DNA from 2 places in the Micromonospora maris AB-18-032 genome. Region 1 is predicted to be linked to the other one. Evidence: riboswitches for the same ligand, from Rfam matches in the RefSeq annotation. Region 1 holds a riboswitch; the other holds the start of a gene.
The links. A riboswitch is a leader RNA that binds a small molecule or an ion and turns the genes downstream of it on or off. The one in region 1 is predicted to bind cobalamin.

Region 1 (7,641 bases):
GACGCCAGCATCCGTACGCACGGGTCCGCGAGTCGGGAGATCGCGGACATCGTCGAACAGGAGTGGCTGGCCAACCGTCCCGGTGACACCGTCGAGCGCCGTCATGTCGGCGTGGACACCCTGCCGTCGACCGCGTGGGCGGCGGCGCTGTCCGCCTCGATGACGCCGGCCGAGGAACACACCCCCGAGCAGCAGGAGGCGGTCGCTCTCGCCGCGACGTTGGTGGACGAGTTGCTGGCCGCCGAGGCGTTGCTGTTCGCCGTGCCGCTCTACAACTACGGCGTCTCCCAGCACTTCAAGACGTACATCGACCTGGTGTTGACCGACCCTCGGGCCAATGGGCAGCCGTTCCTGGCGGGCAAGCCCGTCGTGCTCGCCACGGTGCGTGGTGGCGCGTACGGTGCCGGTACTCCCCGGGAGGGCTGGGACCACTCGACGGCGTACCTGCGCCGGATCCTCGCCGACTGCTGGGGCGCCGACCTCACCGTGATCGAACGGGAGTTCACCCTGGTCGGGGTCGCACCCGCGCTCGACGCCTTCGCCGACGTGGCCGCGGAGATGCATGCCGGGGCGTTGGAGTCGGCGCGGGAGGCCGGTCGCGCCCTCGGCGGCGCCCTGAGCGTCACGAACTAAAGGGGCGTCTCGAGAGCGGAACGCGCGAAGCGGCCGGGGCGGTGGAGGGCTGGTGTGCGACCTCAGCCGGGTGACCCAGGGGTGTCGGTGTTGGCGCGGGTGGCGGCCGCCGCCCCCGCGACATCACCTGCTGCGCACAGGGCGATGATCCGATCGTGTTGTGCGACGTCGGCGGTACTGTGTGATCGGCGCGCGTACCCGGGTGCCGGTCGACCGGTGCGGCCCCGGCGTTCGTGAACGCCGACCGGCCTCGTGGCGGCGCTCTTCCCCGATCGACCGGCGAAAGCGGGCTGGACTTCCGACACCGGCGGCCTCGGAGCGTGGTCATCGGGCGGCGGTCGGGCGAATTCCTGCTGCGCGCGGCACCGGCATGCGGCTACTGAACAGCGACAACGGGCGTACGCGACGAGCAGCTGCGGAGTCAACGTTTCGGAATATTTCCGGAAGTTGCAGGGAGGTGGCACCAACAACTGGGTGGTCACCATCCGCACCAACGGTGGCCAGAGCCTGCAGAGCAGCTGGAACGCCTCGATCAGTGGCAACAGCGGCACGCTCACTGCCCGCCCAACGGCAACGGCAACAACTTCGGCATCACGCTCTACAAGAACGGCAACAGCACGACGCCCACCGCGACGTGCTCCACCGGCTGATCTGAACGGCAACGCTGGGGTGTCGGCAATCGCCGGCACCCCAGCGTCGTGTCTGCCTCCGTGTCCGCACTGCCGCCGGATAACCCGTCGCCCGCCGCCGGCCGTGTACCAGACCGGGCTGGCCCTCGGTCGGCAGTTGACCTGGTCGACCTGGCCGAGCTGCTCGCCGACGAGGGCAGGTGGTCGGCCGGCCTGAACTGAGCCGCGCCGTCGGTTCCCCGCAGTGACAGGCCACCCGGACAGCACGGGAGGGCACATCCGACAACGATGTGCCCTCCCGTCGTACGTGTCGCTACAGGTTGGCGCAGTAACCGACGCTGAAGGTGCTGGCCCCCGGCTTCAGGGTGCGGTTCCAGTCCACACCCCTGATCCGGTAGCTACCGTCGGCCAGGCGTTCGCGCTTGAAGTTCCAGGCGTCGTAGATGTCTCCTTCGAGCTGCACCACGGCGGACCAGTCGACCGGCTTGTCGCTGGTGTTGGTCGCGGTGATGGTCGCGCAGTAGCCGCCGCCGCTGTCGGAGTACCAGCGGGTGATCTGCTTCAGCGCCACCTCCACGTTCGACCCGGCCACCAACCGGCCGACCCCCCAGCGCGCGGTGCTCTGGTAGCCCGCGCCCTCCTGCTCGGCCCAGTTGCGGATGCTCGTCCGGGCCCCGTCGGAGGCGTCGTTGACCTGGAAGTCCAGGCCGTGGAAGGTGCCCAGGCCACCGTATTCGAGCAGGCTGATCGCCGCCTCGACGGTGTAACCCGTCGGGGTGCGAACCGTCGCGCTCTCCAGCCGGTTCGCCTGGAACCCCTCGTCGCCGGTGCCGAACGACACCACGTTGTCGGCGTTGATCCGGATCTGCGTGTCGTCGTACCGGAAGCTGCCGTTCTTGAAGTTGCCGGCGTCGACGTAGATTTCGACCGAGTCCTGGATCCACGGATCGGAACCGGAGACGTCCACCACCGGGTCGGTGACCTCGGCCAGCACGTAGAGCGTCTGACCCCGCCAGAGGGTACGGACCTGCGCGCTCGCCCCGTCGGTGCCGGAGACCTGCTTGTCCGTGGTCACCGTGGTCGCGTTCGCCCAGCCGGCGTCGACCGAGCCGTCGATCACCGGTGCCTCGGCGGCCTCCCGTACCTCCACGTAGGACAGTTCCTCGACCAGGGTCAGGGTGCCCACCGCGCCCGGGGTGTTCCACCCGGAGGTGATGTCACCGTCGCGCACCTGCACGTCCAGGGTGCGGGTGTCGCCCTCGGCCGCTGCGGCCAGCGGCAGGTGGGCGACCAGGTGGTAACCGCCGTCCCGGGCGGCCGCCACGGCCGGTACGTCACCGCTGCCGTCCCGGCCGACGTGGTAGGTCTCGCCGCCCAGCACGAAGCTGACCCGGTCGGTGCCGGAGACCGTGGTGTCGTCGACCGTGACGTACGCGGTCAGGTGGTCCGGCGCCCAGCGCAGCTGGAACCCGGCGACGTCCTCGACGGAGTGCAGCGGCAGCTTGCGCCAGGTCAGGTCCGTCGGTGCGGCGGCGGCCAGCGGCACGTCACCGGCGAAGACGTTCGCGGTCCGCAGCCGGGCGGGCAGCTCACCGTCGACCGCCCCGTAATAGGCCGGCTTGGCGCGCAGGTTGTCGTCGAACAGCAGCGGACCGCCGTTGCCGGAGCGCCAGGACCGCCCGTCGGTGAGCCCCCAGACCGTGACGGCCAGCAGATCCTCGGCGTACGCCCGGAAGATCCGGAAGGCGTCCCGGTAGTAGTAGCCCTGGTCGATGAACTTCGCCTGGGTGGCCGGGGTGCCGGTGGTGACGTCGAGTTCGGTGACGGCCTGGGTGACCGGCAGGTCGGCGAACGTCTCCAACGCGGTCTCCAGGGCGCTGACCGGCATGGCCAGCGAGACGTGGAACTGGTGACCCACCCCGTGCACCGGCACGTCGCGGGCGAGCAGTCGCTGCACCAGGGCCAGGTAACGGGCCTGCTTGCCGCTCTGCTCGGTGTTGTAGTCGTTGATGAACAGGGTGACCGGACGGTCAGCGCCCTCGGCGGCGTACACGTCGTTGAACGCCTCGTCGGCGTATTCGAAGGTCAGGTCGATGAAGCTCTCACCGAGGATCCGGTACCACTCGCTGCGACGCAGACCGTCGCTGTACTCGCCGCTGTCGCTGACCACCTCGTTGACCGCGTCGAAGGCGTACAGCGGGTTGGTGGAGGAGCCGAAGGGGCCGTACCGCTCGCTCAGCGACTCGGCGACGTTGAAGATGTGCGTACGCAGCCGCTCCCGCAGCACCTGCTGGTCGGCCGCCGAGGTGGTCAGCGGCTGTCCGGCGGAGTCGGTGAAGAACCAGGCCGGGGTCTGGCTGTGCCACACCAGCACGTGCCCGTAGACGCGCAGGTCGTTGTCGCGGGCGAAGTCCATCATGGTCAGCGCCTGCTCGTGCGGGCGGAAGTTGCCCGCCTCGTCGTACCAGGCCTCCGGCTTCATGTGGTTCTCGGCCGTGATCTGGTTGAAGTGCCGGGTCAGCAACTGGGCGGGAGCACCGATCGTCTCCCGGCTGTCGATGGCCACGCCGACCGGGAAGTCGGTGGTCTCGTGCAGAGGGGTGAGGTCCTCGATGACCGGCGGCTCGGGCACCTGCACGACGATGTCGTCGGCCAGGAAGTCGCTGGTGTTGCCGGTCACGTCCTCGCCCTGCCAGCGGGTCTCGAAGTAGAGGAAGGCGCTGTCCGCCGCCGGCATGGTGAACCGCGCGGTCACCTCCGTCCAGCCCGAGTTGGTGATCGTCTCGAACTGGGCGAGGGTGCTGAACGACTGACTGTCCCCGGCGGTGCTGGCCAGGCTGAGCCAGATCTGGTCGGCCGGCTGACCGGCGGCGAACCGCAGCCACGCACTGAGCTCGTAGGTGACACCCGCGGTGAACAGGCCGGTCACGTCGCGGCCCAGGCCGGCGCCCTGGTTCACCCGGTCGGTGACCAGCGCGGCGGAGGTGCCGCCGTGCGCGACGTCGGTGAGGGTGACCGTCGGGGCGCCCGGACCGCCGTCGCGGGGTCCCCAACCGTCCAGACCGTCCTCGAAGTCGGTGTCGATGACGATCGTGCCCGGCTCCGGTCCGCCCCCGCCGCCGTCCAGCGCGGTGATCAGGACGTCGTCGAGCAGGAACGGGGTGTTGCCTTCCGCCTCCACGTAGAGGGTGGCGGCGTCCAGACCGGTGGGCAGGGTGTACTCGCCGCCGATGCGTACCCACTCGTCGGCGGTGGTGGTGACGTTGTCGCCGATCCAGGTGTAGGTGTTCTCGCCGCCACCGGCCGGGGTGGACTCGACGGTGAAGTGCACACCGGCGCTGCCCTCGGTGCCGGTCGGAAGTTTCGCCCAGGCGGTGACCGTGTATCGGTTGCCGGGCCGCATCAGCGCGGTCGCGCTCGTGGCCGGTCCCTGCCAGTTGGCGGTACGGCCGGTGACCGACAGGCTGCCGTCGCTGTCGTGACCCTCGTCGGCGATGGCGAGGGTCACGTCACCGCGTGGTCCCCAGGGGGCGTACGAGCCGGACTCGAAGTCGTTGCTGAGCACGACCTCGTCGGCCACGGCCGGGGTGGGGGCGACGGTGATGGCCGCGACGAGCGCGGCCGAACAGAGTACGGCGAAAGTTCGTGATCGGCGTCGTGATCGTTGGGACGGATTCCACAGGCGCATCGACTGGTCCCTTACGCAAATTGGACAGTGGTGGGGGTGCCTGACGTCGGGTTTCCGGACAGATCCAAGCGCGTGCATGCTATGTCGACCCGATTGGCATAGCCAGAACTTCCGGAAGTTTTCGGAAAGATGCGTGGGGTCGGTTGCCTCGGCGGCGGTCGTCGCGCTCGGGCGGATGATTCGATCGACACGCGTGGCGACACAGCATGTGGTGTTGAGGTTCCTGGCCCGTTCCCATATATAGTAGTGCCCGCAGCTGGTTCGGCAGTCACTCCACGACGGCCGAGGCAAGAGGGAACCCGGTGGAATTCCGGGACTGCCCCGCAGCGGTGAGTGGGAACGACCGCCGTCAACGAAGCACTGGGCCCGCCAGGTCTGGGAAGCGACGGCCAGTAGGCACGAACACGCCCACGAGTCCGAAGACCTGCCAGCGCGCCGCACGCGTACGTGTGCGGCGGTCGAAGGCCGCGCGGGACGGCCGACGCCATCAGCTGGTCGTCGACGGCAGTCAGTCCGTCCGGTGACCGGCGGCGTCCTCCCGCGTGCCCGTCGACCTTCACCGACCGGTACGAGGAGGGGCCATGACGGTGACCCGGGCACAGGCGGGGCCGGAGCAACGCCGGCACGTGATGCAGGTGCGTAAACGCAACGGCGACACCGAGCCGGTGGACGTCAACAAGATCGTCAAGGCGGTGGAGCGCTGGGTCACCGACCTGGACGAGATCGACCCGCTGCGGGTGGCGACGAAGACGATAAGCGGCCTGTACGACGGTGCGACCACCGCCGAGCTGGACAAGCTGTCGATCCAGACGGCCGCCGAGCTGATCGGTGAGGAGCCGCAGTACTCCAGGCTCGCGGCGCGGCTGCTGGCCGCGTTCGTCGACAAGGAGGTACGCGGCCAGCAGGTGGCCAGCTTCAGCCAGTCCATCCGGTACGCCCACGGCCTGGGCCTGATCGGCGACGCCACCGCCGCGTTCGTGGCCCGCAACGCCCGCAAGCTGGACGACGCCGTCGACCCGGCGGGGGATCTGCGGTTCGAGTACTTCGGGCTGCGCACCGTCGCCGACCGGTACCTGCTGCGGCATCCGCAGACCCGGCAGGTGGTGGAGACCCCGCAGTACTGGCTGCTGCGGGTCGCCTGCGGGCTGTCCCAGACGCCCGGCGAGGCGATCGGCTTCTACCGGCTGATGTCCAGCCTGGCCTACCTGCCGAGTTCGCCGACGCTGTTCAACTCCGGCACCCGACACACCCAGATGTCGTCGTGTTTCCTTGTCGACTCGCCCCGCGATGAACTCGACTCGATCTACGAGCGGTATCACCAGGTGGCGAAGCTGTCGAAGTTCTCCGGCGGCATCGGCATCTCTTGGACGCGGGTGCGGGGTCGTGGGGCACTGATCCGGGGCACCAACGGGCGCTCGAACGGCATCGTGCCGTTCCTCAAGACCCTCGACGCCGGGGTGGCGGCGGTCAACCAGGGTGGCCGGCGCAAGGGCGCGGCCTGCGTATACCTGGAACCCTGGCACCCGGACATCGAGGAGTTCCTGGAGTTGCGCGACAACACCGGGGAGGAGTCGAGGCGTACGCACAACCTGAACCTGGCCAACTGGATCCCGGACGAGTTCATGCGCCGGGTGGAGGCCGACGGCGACTGGTCGCTGATCGACCCCTCCGACGCGCCGGAGTTGCCCGACCTGTACGGCGAGGCGTTCGACGAGGCGTACCGGGCGGCGGAGAAGAAGGCGGTCCGCACGGTCAAGGCCCGCGACCTGTACGGGCGGATGATGCGCACCCTCGCGCAGACCGGCAACGGGTGGATGACGTTCAAGGACGCGGCCAACCGGCTGTCCAACCAGACCGGCGCGCCGGGCAACACCATCCACCTGTCGAACCTGTGCACCGAGATCCTGGAGGTCAACAACGACACCGAGACCGCGGTGTGCAACCTCGGGTCGATCAACCTCGCCGCGCACCTCACCGCGGACGGCATCGACTGGGAGAAGCTGCGCGCCACCGTCCGCACGGCGGTGCTCTTCCTCGACCGGGTCATCGACATCAACTACTACCCGGCGCAGCAGGCGGCGGCGTCGAACCCGCGCTGGCGACCGGTCGGGCTCGGGCTGATGGGCCTGCAGGACGCCTTCTTCACCCTGCGCATGCCGTTCGACTCCACCCCCGCCCGGGAACTGTCCAGCCGGGTGCAGGAGGAGATCCTGCTGACCGCTCTGGAGACCTCAGCACAGCTCGCCCAGCAGTTCGGCCCGCACCCGGCGTACGACGACACCCGTGCCGCGCGCGGTGAGCTGCACCCGGACCTGTGGGGCGCCGACCTCACCCAGGCGCAGCGGTGGGCCGCGCTGCGCGAGACGATCGCCGCGCACGGGCTGCGGAACTCGCTGCTGGTGGCCATCGCGCCGACGGCCACCATCGCCTCGATCGCCGGCTGTTACGAGTGCATCGAGCCGCAGGTGTCCAACCTGTTCAAACGCGAGACGATGTCCGGCGAGTTCCTCCAGATCAACACGTACCTGGTCCGCGAACTCAAGGCGCGAGGGCTGTGGACGGCGTCGATCCGGGAGCAGATCAAACGGGCCGAAGGGTCGGTGCAGGGCATCGCCGAGCTGCCCGAAGACGTACGGCAACTGTTCCGCACCGCGTGGGAGCTGCCGCAACGGGCGCTGATCGACCTGGCCG
Region 2 (7,641 bases), 480 kb from region 1:
TGACGATGGAGGGCGGAACCAGGAGCCTGGTGATGCGCCGGGCAGGCGGCGACGGCGTCATCGCCTTCACCAGCGCACCGGTGCCGCTGCGGGCGGACGTCGTCTACCTGCGCGCGGACGTCGACTTCCGGGATGCCGTCGATACGGCGTCGTTCGCGTACTCGTACGACGGCAGCAACTGGACGTCTGGGCGACACCGTGCCGATGCGGTACGACCTCGCAGTGGGACAACCGCCTGGACAACACGTCGTACGGTGCGAGATCAGGTCGCGTCGCGCAGCCAGGTTCGGCAAAGCCACCAGGCGGTCATGGCACCGAAGGTGCCCGCCGGGTCGATGCCGGTGACGGCGGCGAAGCGCCGGACCCGATTGCGAACCGTGTTGGGGTGCACGAAAAGGTTCGCCCCGGCGAGGTCGACATCGCGGTCGCTCTCCAGCCAGGCGAGCACGGCGTGCGCCACCGATTCGGCAGTCGGTCCGAGTGCCGCCCAAGCGGGCGCGTACCGGTCGAGCAGCACCGTTGCCAGGTCTGCCCGCTCGGTCAACGCCGCCAGCCAGGCCACATCGGCAATGTGGACCAGTCCGGTGCGGCCGGTGGACTCGGCGGCGGTCAGGGCCGCGGTGGCGAGCCGCCGCACCGGCGCGAGTTTCTCCGGTTCGGCCGGACCGGCGAGCCCCGCCACAGCCCCGATCCCCTCCAGGCGGGCGGACGGAGCCCGGGACAGAACTCCGACCATCAGGTCGTCCACGGTCGCGCACAGCACCGGCGGGTGCTCGCGTACGGCTCGTTCGATGCCGGCGGCGGTCTCCCCGGGCCGGGCGACGAGCACCCACAGCCCGTCGGTGACCGGAAGGCCGGCCTCGGCGGCTGCCAGCGTGGCCGCCGAACCACCCTGGAGCAGCCGCCGCAGCAGTGCCGTGTCCCGGCGCCCGGGAAGCGGATCCGTGCTGGCTCCGGTAGCCCGATGCGCGCTGATCAGCCGTGCCCGGACGGCCTCGGCCCAGTCGTCGTAAAGGTCCCGGACGTCCAGCAGTTGCTCGGCGCTGACGCCTTGGGCTCGGGCGAGTTCCCGGGCCCGGGCCCAGATCGCGCGCTCGGCGAAGTGGATCGCGCCCAGCACTGATTCGATCGGCACGCCCTGCCGGGCACGGGTGACACCGAGGTCCGCGACGAACGACAGCTCCGCTTCGGTGGGGCCGCGCCGTGCGGCCAATGCGCGGGTTGCGGCCACCAGCAGAGCACGGGTGTGTCCGGCGATGTCGGAGGTGGGCAGTGCGGAGACCTCCCGCACGGTGGTACGAACTCCGGCGACCACCGACGGCAGCAGTTCGTCATCGCCCACGACGCGTTCGATCAGGTCCACCATCGTCGTCCAGCCGTCCGGATGCGTCATCCTGTCATGCTCCCCGCCGTTGTGGTGCGCTACAACAAGAACCCGAAACCGCGTGCTCCACGCCATGTATTCGCCCTGTGCCAGGCCCTACGGTTTGGCGGAAGCTACAACCGTCGAGGAGCACCGTGGCCGTTTCTTCGAGTCGGGTGGCGGTGATCGGTGCGGGAGCAGCCGGTCTCGCCACGGTGAAGGCGCTGCTCGACGCCGGTTGTGCGGTGGTGGCGTACGAGAAGGGTGACCGGCCCGGTGGCCTGTGGGTCAGGGACAACAGCAGCGGCTTGTCTCCGGCGTACGCCTCCCTGCACTTGAACACCAGCAAACGGCGCACCGAGTTCGCGGATTTTCCGATGCCCGCGGACTGGCCCGACTATCCGTCGGCCAGTCGCGTCGCCAGTTACCTGGCCGACTATGCGCAGTCGTTCGGGCTCATTCCGCACATCCGGTTCGGGAGCACGGTCACCCGCGTCGAGCGTGACCGGCTCTGGGCGGTGACGACCGAGTTCGGTGACACCGAGCGGTACGACGCCGTGGTGGTCGCGAACGGCCACAACTGGGATCCGCGCTACCCGGATCCGGCTTATCCGGGGACGTTCCACGGCACCCAGATGCACGCCCACGACTACCGCACTCCGGAGGTCTTCCTGGATCGGCGGGTGCTGATCGTCGGCATGGGCAACTCGGCCATGGACATCGCGGTGGACGCCTCGCACGTCGCTCGAGGGCCGGTCCTGCTCTCCGCCCGGCGCGGCGTCCACATCGTCCCCAAGTACCTGTTCGGCCGCCCGGCCGACGCGACCGGCGGTGCCCTCGCCGCCCTGCCGTGGCGGCTGCGGCAGCGTATCGCCGAGACCCTGCTGCGGCTCGCCGTCGGGACCCCGCAGACGTACGGCTTACCCGCCCCGGCCGGTGGCCTGTTCCAGAACCATCCGACGATCAGCGACACGATCCTGCACCGGCTCACCCACGGTGAGGTGACCCCACGTCCCGGCATCGAACGGCTGGACGGGGAACGGGTGATGTTCACCGACGGCAGCGCCGACCCGGTCGACGTGATCGTCTGGGCCACCGGGTACCGGGTGAGTATCCCGTTCCTGTCCCCTCAATGGCTGGGCCCCGACCCCGAACAGCTGCCGCTGTACCAGCGGGTCTTCCATCTCGACGACCCCAGCCTGGCATTCGTCGGCCTGATGCAGTCCACCGGTGCCGCTCTGCCGGTCGTGGAGGTCCAGGCCAAACTGGTCGCCGCGTATCTCTCCGGCGGCTATGCCCTGCCCGGCATCGACGAACAGCGGCACGCCGTGCAGCGAGCCTTGCGCGCCGCCATCGAGCGGTGGGGTGCGAACGCGCGGCCGCACATGCGTATCGATTTCGACAGGTACGTCGCCAACCTGCCCCGGGAGATCGCGGCTGGCCGCAATCGCCTCGCCCGGGGCGGACGCACCTTCACCGCCGAGGAGAGTGTGGTTTGAGCGCCCGAGACCCCCGCGGATTGCGTGTCCTCGTCACCGGTGCCTCCGGCACGTTCGGCCGGGCCATCTGCGCCCGCCTGGACGAGCTGGGGGCCCAGGTCGTCGGGTTGGACCTGGCCCCCCGTGCCGATGACCCGGTCCGGGTCCTGGCCTGCGACATCACCGACGACGACGCGGTGCCGGCGGTGGTACGCGAAGCAATTGACCAGCTCGGTGGGCTCGACCTGCTGATCAACAACGCCGGGATCGGTGGGCCGGCCCCGGCCGAACTGGCGCCGGGCGCGGAAGTACGCCGCCAGCTCGACATCAACCTGCTGGGCACCTGGCGGGTCACCGCCGCATGCGTGGACGCGCTGGTCGCCTCTGGTGGCCGGATAGTCATGCTCAGCTCGCGGATGGCCGTCATGCAGTTGCCGCTGGCCGCTGCGTACGGCGCCTCCAAGCGCGCCCTGGTCGCGTACGCGGACGCGCTGCGTCTGGAGCTCGGCACCCATGTCGGCGTCACCTGCGTGTACCCGTCGGCGGTACGAAGCCCGATCCACGACTCGACGGCCGCGGCCGGGCTCTCGCTGGAGGGCATGAGCCAGTACGAGCCGCTGGACGGGGTGGTCCGGACCGTGCTGCGCGCCGCGCTCAGTCGTCGTCCTCGCCGTGATCTACCCACCACCCGGCGGGGCGCGGTCGAGTTCTTCCTGGCCCGTCATCTGCCCGCGCTGACCGATCGGATCGTGGCGCGCACCCTCGCCGGCCGGGTCCGCTCCGGCGCGTTGCAGGGCGCCGAACTGGCCGCGGGTGTGGTCGCACGACACGAGGCGACCCGATGACGGCGCTGCGCGGGGCGGCGGGCGAGGTGCGGACCAGGGCAGGTGACCTGACCGCGTACGCCACCGGCTCGGTCGGGATGGGCGTCTGGGTAACCGTTCCCGGCCTGCTGCTGCTCTATTTCCTCACCAATACGCTCGGTGTCTCGCCGTTCCTGGCCGGTCTCACCCTGCTGCTGCCGAAGATCATCGACATCATCGTGCATCCGATGCTGGGCAGCCGATCCGACCGGGAAGCGCGCAGCAGCGGACACCGCCTCGGCATGCTGCGGGTCGGTCTGCTGCTTCCGGTGGCCATGGTGGCGATGTTCTCGGTGCCCGCCGGTCTCTCCGGCGCATCGGCGGCGCTCTGGGTGGGCGGCTGGTTCATCGCCGGCAACCTGCTCTTCGCGTGTTTCCAGGTGCCCTACCTGACCACCCCGTCCGATCTTCGAGTCGGGTACCACGAGCGCACCCGGGTGTTCATGTTCCGGATGCTTTTCCTCACCCTCGGGTTGCTTGGTGCCGGTGTGGCTGCACCGGCGCTGGTGGAGTCGGGACGGCGCGGCGACTACGGCTGGATGGCCCTGCTGCTCTCCGGCGTCATGGTGATCTCCGGGCTGGTCGCACTGACCGGGGTACGGCGTCTCACTGCCCACGCCGGTTTCCGGATGCCCGACCAGAAGGCGGCCCACTCGACCATCGGTGACATCGCGGTCGCCTGGCGGGACCCCGACTTCCGCGCGCTGGTGCTGTCCTACCTGTTCACCGGCACCACTACTCACCTGTTCCTCGCAGCACTGCCGTTCTACACCAGGTACGTCTTCGAGAACTCTGGGCTGACCGCCGTGTTCATGGGGGCGTTCCTCGGTCCAGCGGTGATCGCCGGTCCGGTGTGGATGCAGGTGTCCCGGCGCATCGGCAAGCAGCGTGGCCTGCTGATCTGCCAGGCGGTCTTCGTGGCCGGTTCGCTGGCGCCGCTGCTCGGCTACGGCACCGGGCCGGCTGTCGCGGTGGTCGGCGTCCTGGGCATCGCGTTCGCCGGGCTGCAGCTGTTCGCGTTCTCGATGGTCCCGGATGCGGTCGCGGCCGCCGAGCAGCGCGGTACCGTCCGGGCTGGCGCCTACACCGGTGTCTGGACTGCCACCGAAGCCACCGGCACCGCAATCGGCCCGTACGTGTACTCGGCCGTGCTCGCCCTGGGCGGCTTCATCTCCACCACCGAGGGGCAGACCGTGACGCAGCCGGAGTCCGCCCACACCGCCCTGTTGATCGGCTTCACCGTGGTCCCGGCGGTGCTGATGGCCGCGGCGCTGACATTCCAAGTGCGCTGGAAGCTGGATCGGACACGCCACACCGGTTGATTTGTGCTCAGGCCGGCACCGGTCGCCGGGCGAAAGCGCGCATGGCCAGCGTCCCGAGCATCGGGCCGGGAGCCAGCAGCCAGAATGCCCAACGCCAGCCGACGGCGTCGGCCAGGAATGCCGCGACGGCGGCGGGTGTGGCGGCGAAGCGTAGCGGTGAACTCAGACAGCAGCCACCGCTGACCTTCGGGGCGGCGAACGCGGCCCTGGCGGCCGGGCCCATCACCCACGCGCAACGGCAGATCGCCGAGACCGCAGATACCGGGGTGTTCGTCATCGTCGGCCCCACCAACCATCAGGACAACGAGACGGCGGTCACCAACGACACCTGACACGCCAGCACCGCCTGGTGGACTGAGTACGATGGTCGCGGCGCTGGTTCGCCCGACCTCGACAGGACGGGCGTCGTAAGAGGGAACCCGGTGAGAGTCCGGGACTGCCCCGCAGCGGTGAGTGGGAACGACCGCCGTCAACAGCACTGGGCGCACCTGCCTGGGAAGCGATGGCCAGTAGGAGACCGGTACTGCCCGGTCACGCCCGCGAGTCCGAAGACCTGCCCGCGCCGCGTACACGACGTGTGTGCGCTGCCGTCGACCTCGCGGGTGGGTCGAGCGGGTGACACGCCACGGTCCGGCGTGTCCTCGACGTGCACCCAGCCGAGTAGGCGGTGTGCTTCCCGAGGACGGACCACGCAATGCACGACACCACTACGCTCGCCGGTCGGCCATCATCGGCATCGCACCTGACCCTGTCGCAGATCATGGACCAGCACCACACCAACCTGATGGGCACAGTTCACGGAGGCCGGATCCTCAACCTCATCGACTCCGTAGCCGGGGTGGTTGCCGCCCGGCATTCCGACGGGCCGGCGGTCACCGCCGCCATCGACGAGACGGCCTTTCTCCGCGCGGTACGGGTCGGCGATGTGGTCCACGTCGACGCCCGGATCACCTGGGCCGGACGCAGCTCCATGGAGGTGGCCGTCAAGGTGACCGCAGACCGGTGGGACCGGGCCGTGCCCCCCACCGACGTGGCCACCGCCCACCTGGTCATGGTGGCGATCGACGACGACGGACATCCTCGCGCCGTCCCGCCGTTGCTACCCGAGACCGACGGGGATCGGCGACGCTACCGCGAGGCACAGATCCGCCGCGAACACCGACTCGCGCTACGCCGCGCTCTGCTTGACGGTGCCGAGGAGGGCTGAGCCTTGCTCGGACTGTCAGTAACGACCCTCGTGGGCTACCTTGCCGTGATCGCCGTTCTCATGATCACACCCGGTCCCGACATGATGTTCGTCCTCACCAATGCCACCCGCTACGGCGCCCGATCCGGCGTCATCGCTGCACTCGGCGTCGCCGCGGGAGAAACCATCCACGTCGCGGCGGTGGTCTGCGGCCTGGCCGCGGTGATCACCGCATCGCCGGTGCTGTTCACCGCCATCCGCTGGGCCGGCGCCGTGTATCTGGTCATCCTCGGAATCCGAGCCGTACGCCTCAGCGGCACCGCCAACCACAGCCACCCCGAGCGCGGCGCAACGCCTCGCCAGGCATTTCTGCGCGGGTTGGTAACCAACCTGCTCAACCCGAAGATGATCATGTTCAGCGTGGCGTTTCTGCCCCAGTTCGTCGATCCAGCTGCCGGCGACCCCACCGCCCAGCTCATCCTGCTCGGTGCTCTGTTCGTCGCCGTGCAGCTCACAGTTGACGTCACCCTCGGCGCGGGCGTCGGACGCCTGGCGCATCGAATGACCGACGGACTCTGGTCACGGCGCATCAACCGACTCTGCGCGTTCGCCTTCGTCGCGCTTGGCGTTCGCCTCGCACTGGGCTAGGCCGTGTTTCGTAGGGCGCGGAGCCATTGGTTGATGGCGGCGATGGTGAGGGTGGCTTCGTAGCGCACGGCGAGTCGTAGCGGGTGGCTTTGACAAACCACACTCACAGATTGCTGTCTTACCTGGAGCCTCGCCCTCATCGATCAGCAGCCCCGGCCTACCTGCGCTGACCTGCAAGATCAGGTTGGAAAAGGCTCAGTGACGGGCCTTCCTCAGGTAGGCGGTCCGATGGCGTCCGGCGGCGCCCGAGCCGGACCATGCACTGCTGTCACTTCGATCTAGACTCCACCCTCGTGCCGACGAAGACGACGCTGAGCAGATGTCCGGCCTGTGCCCACGAGCTGGTCCTGCTGGAGGCGGGGGCGCCCTCGTGGTGCCCTGCCTGTCAGTGGAACCTGGACGTGTACGACCCCGCCCTGGCCCCGTGGCGCGGCACCAGGATGATCGGTCGGTGGGGGTTCCGGCGAGGGTTGGAGATCGACCGGGCGACGTATGAGCAGGTGCTGGCCGCCCCGGAGGCCCGCCCGGATGGGACGTCGTCGGGGGAGGTCTGGCTGTCGGTGGTCTCCGTGCTGCTGGCCCTGCTGGGGGTGGCGGCGGTGGGCTACCTCGCCTGGCTCGTCGTGGCCAGCGACCTGCCGCAGGGGGTCAGGCTGGCCCTGGCGATCCCGGCTGTGCTCGTCCTGCTGCTGGTCAAGCCGTCGTTCGGGCGGGTGCCCAGGTATGGCGTGATCACTGAGCGCGAGGCCCCGCAGTTGCACCGGCTGGTGCGGGAAGTCGC

Region 2: another riboswitch for cobalamin. It lies ahead of VAB18032_RS11645 (acyl-CoA thioesterase); the one in region 1 lies ahead of VAB18032_RS13630 (ribonucleoside-diphosphate reductase subunit alpha).

The regions. Positions count from the first base shown of each region.
Region 1 covers NC_015434.1:3,031,200-3,038,840, forward strand. Annotated here, with positions in the region: gene VAB18032_RS13620 (FMN-dependent NADH-azoreductase) at 1-633, shown strand, start outside; gene VAB18032_RS30090 (endo-1,4-beta-xylanase) at 1,576-4,950, opposite strand; cobalamin riboswitch at 5,191-5,396, shown strand; gene VAB18032_RS13630 (ribonucleoside-diphosphate reductase subunit alpha) at 5,532-7,641, shown strand, end outside.
Region 2 covers NC_015434.1:2,547,012-2,554,652, forward strand. Annotated here, with positions in the region: partial or broken gene VAB18032_RS33515 (beta-xylosidase family glycoside hydrolase) at 1-188, shown strand, start outside; gene VAB18032_RS11620 (PucR family transcriptional regulator) at 263-1,393, opposite strand; gene VAB18032_RS11625 (flavin-containing monooxygenase) at 1,519-2,862, shown strand; gene VAB18032_RS11630 (SDR family NAD(P)-dependent oxidoreductase) at 2,859-3,686, shown strand; gene VAB18032_RS11635 (MFS transporter) at 3,683-5,026, shown strand; gene VAB18032_RS32235 (hypothetical protein) at 5,068-5,358, shown strand; cobalamin riboswitch at 5,386-5,601, shown strand; gene VAB18032_RS11645 (acyl-CoA thioesterase) at 5,721-6,233, shown strand; gene VAB18032_RS11650 (LysE family translocator) at 6,294-6,860, shown strand; gene VAB18032_RS30005 (M48 family metallopeptidase) at 7,154-7,641, shown strand, end outside.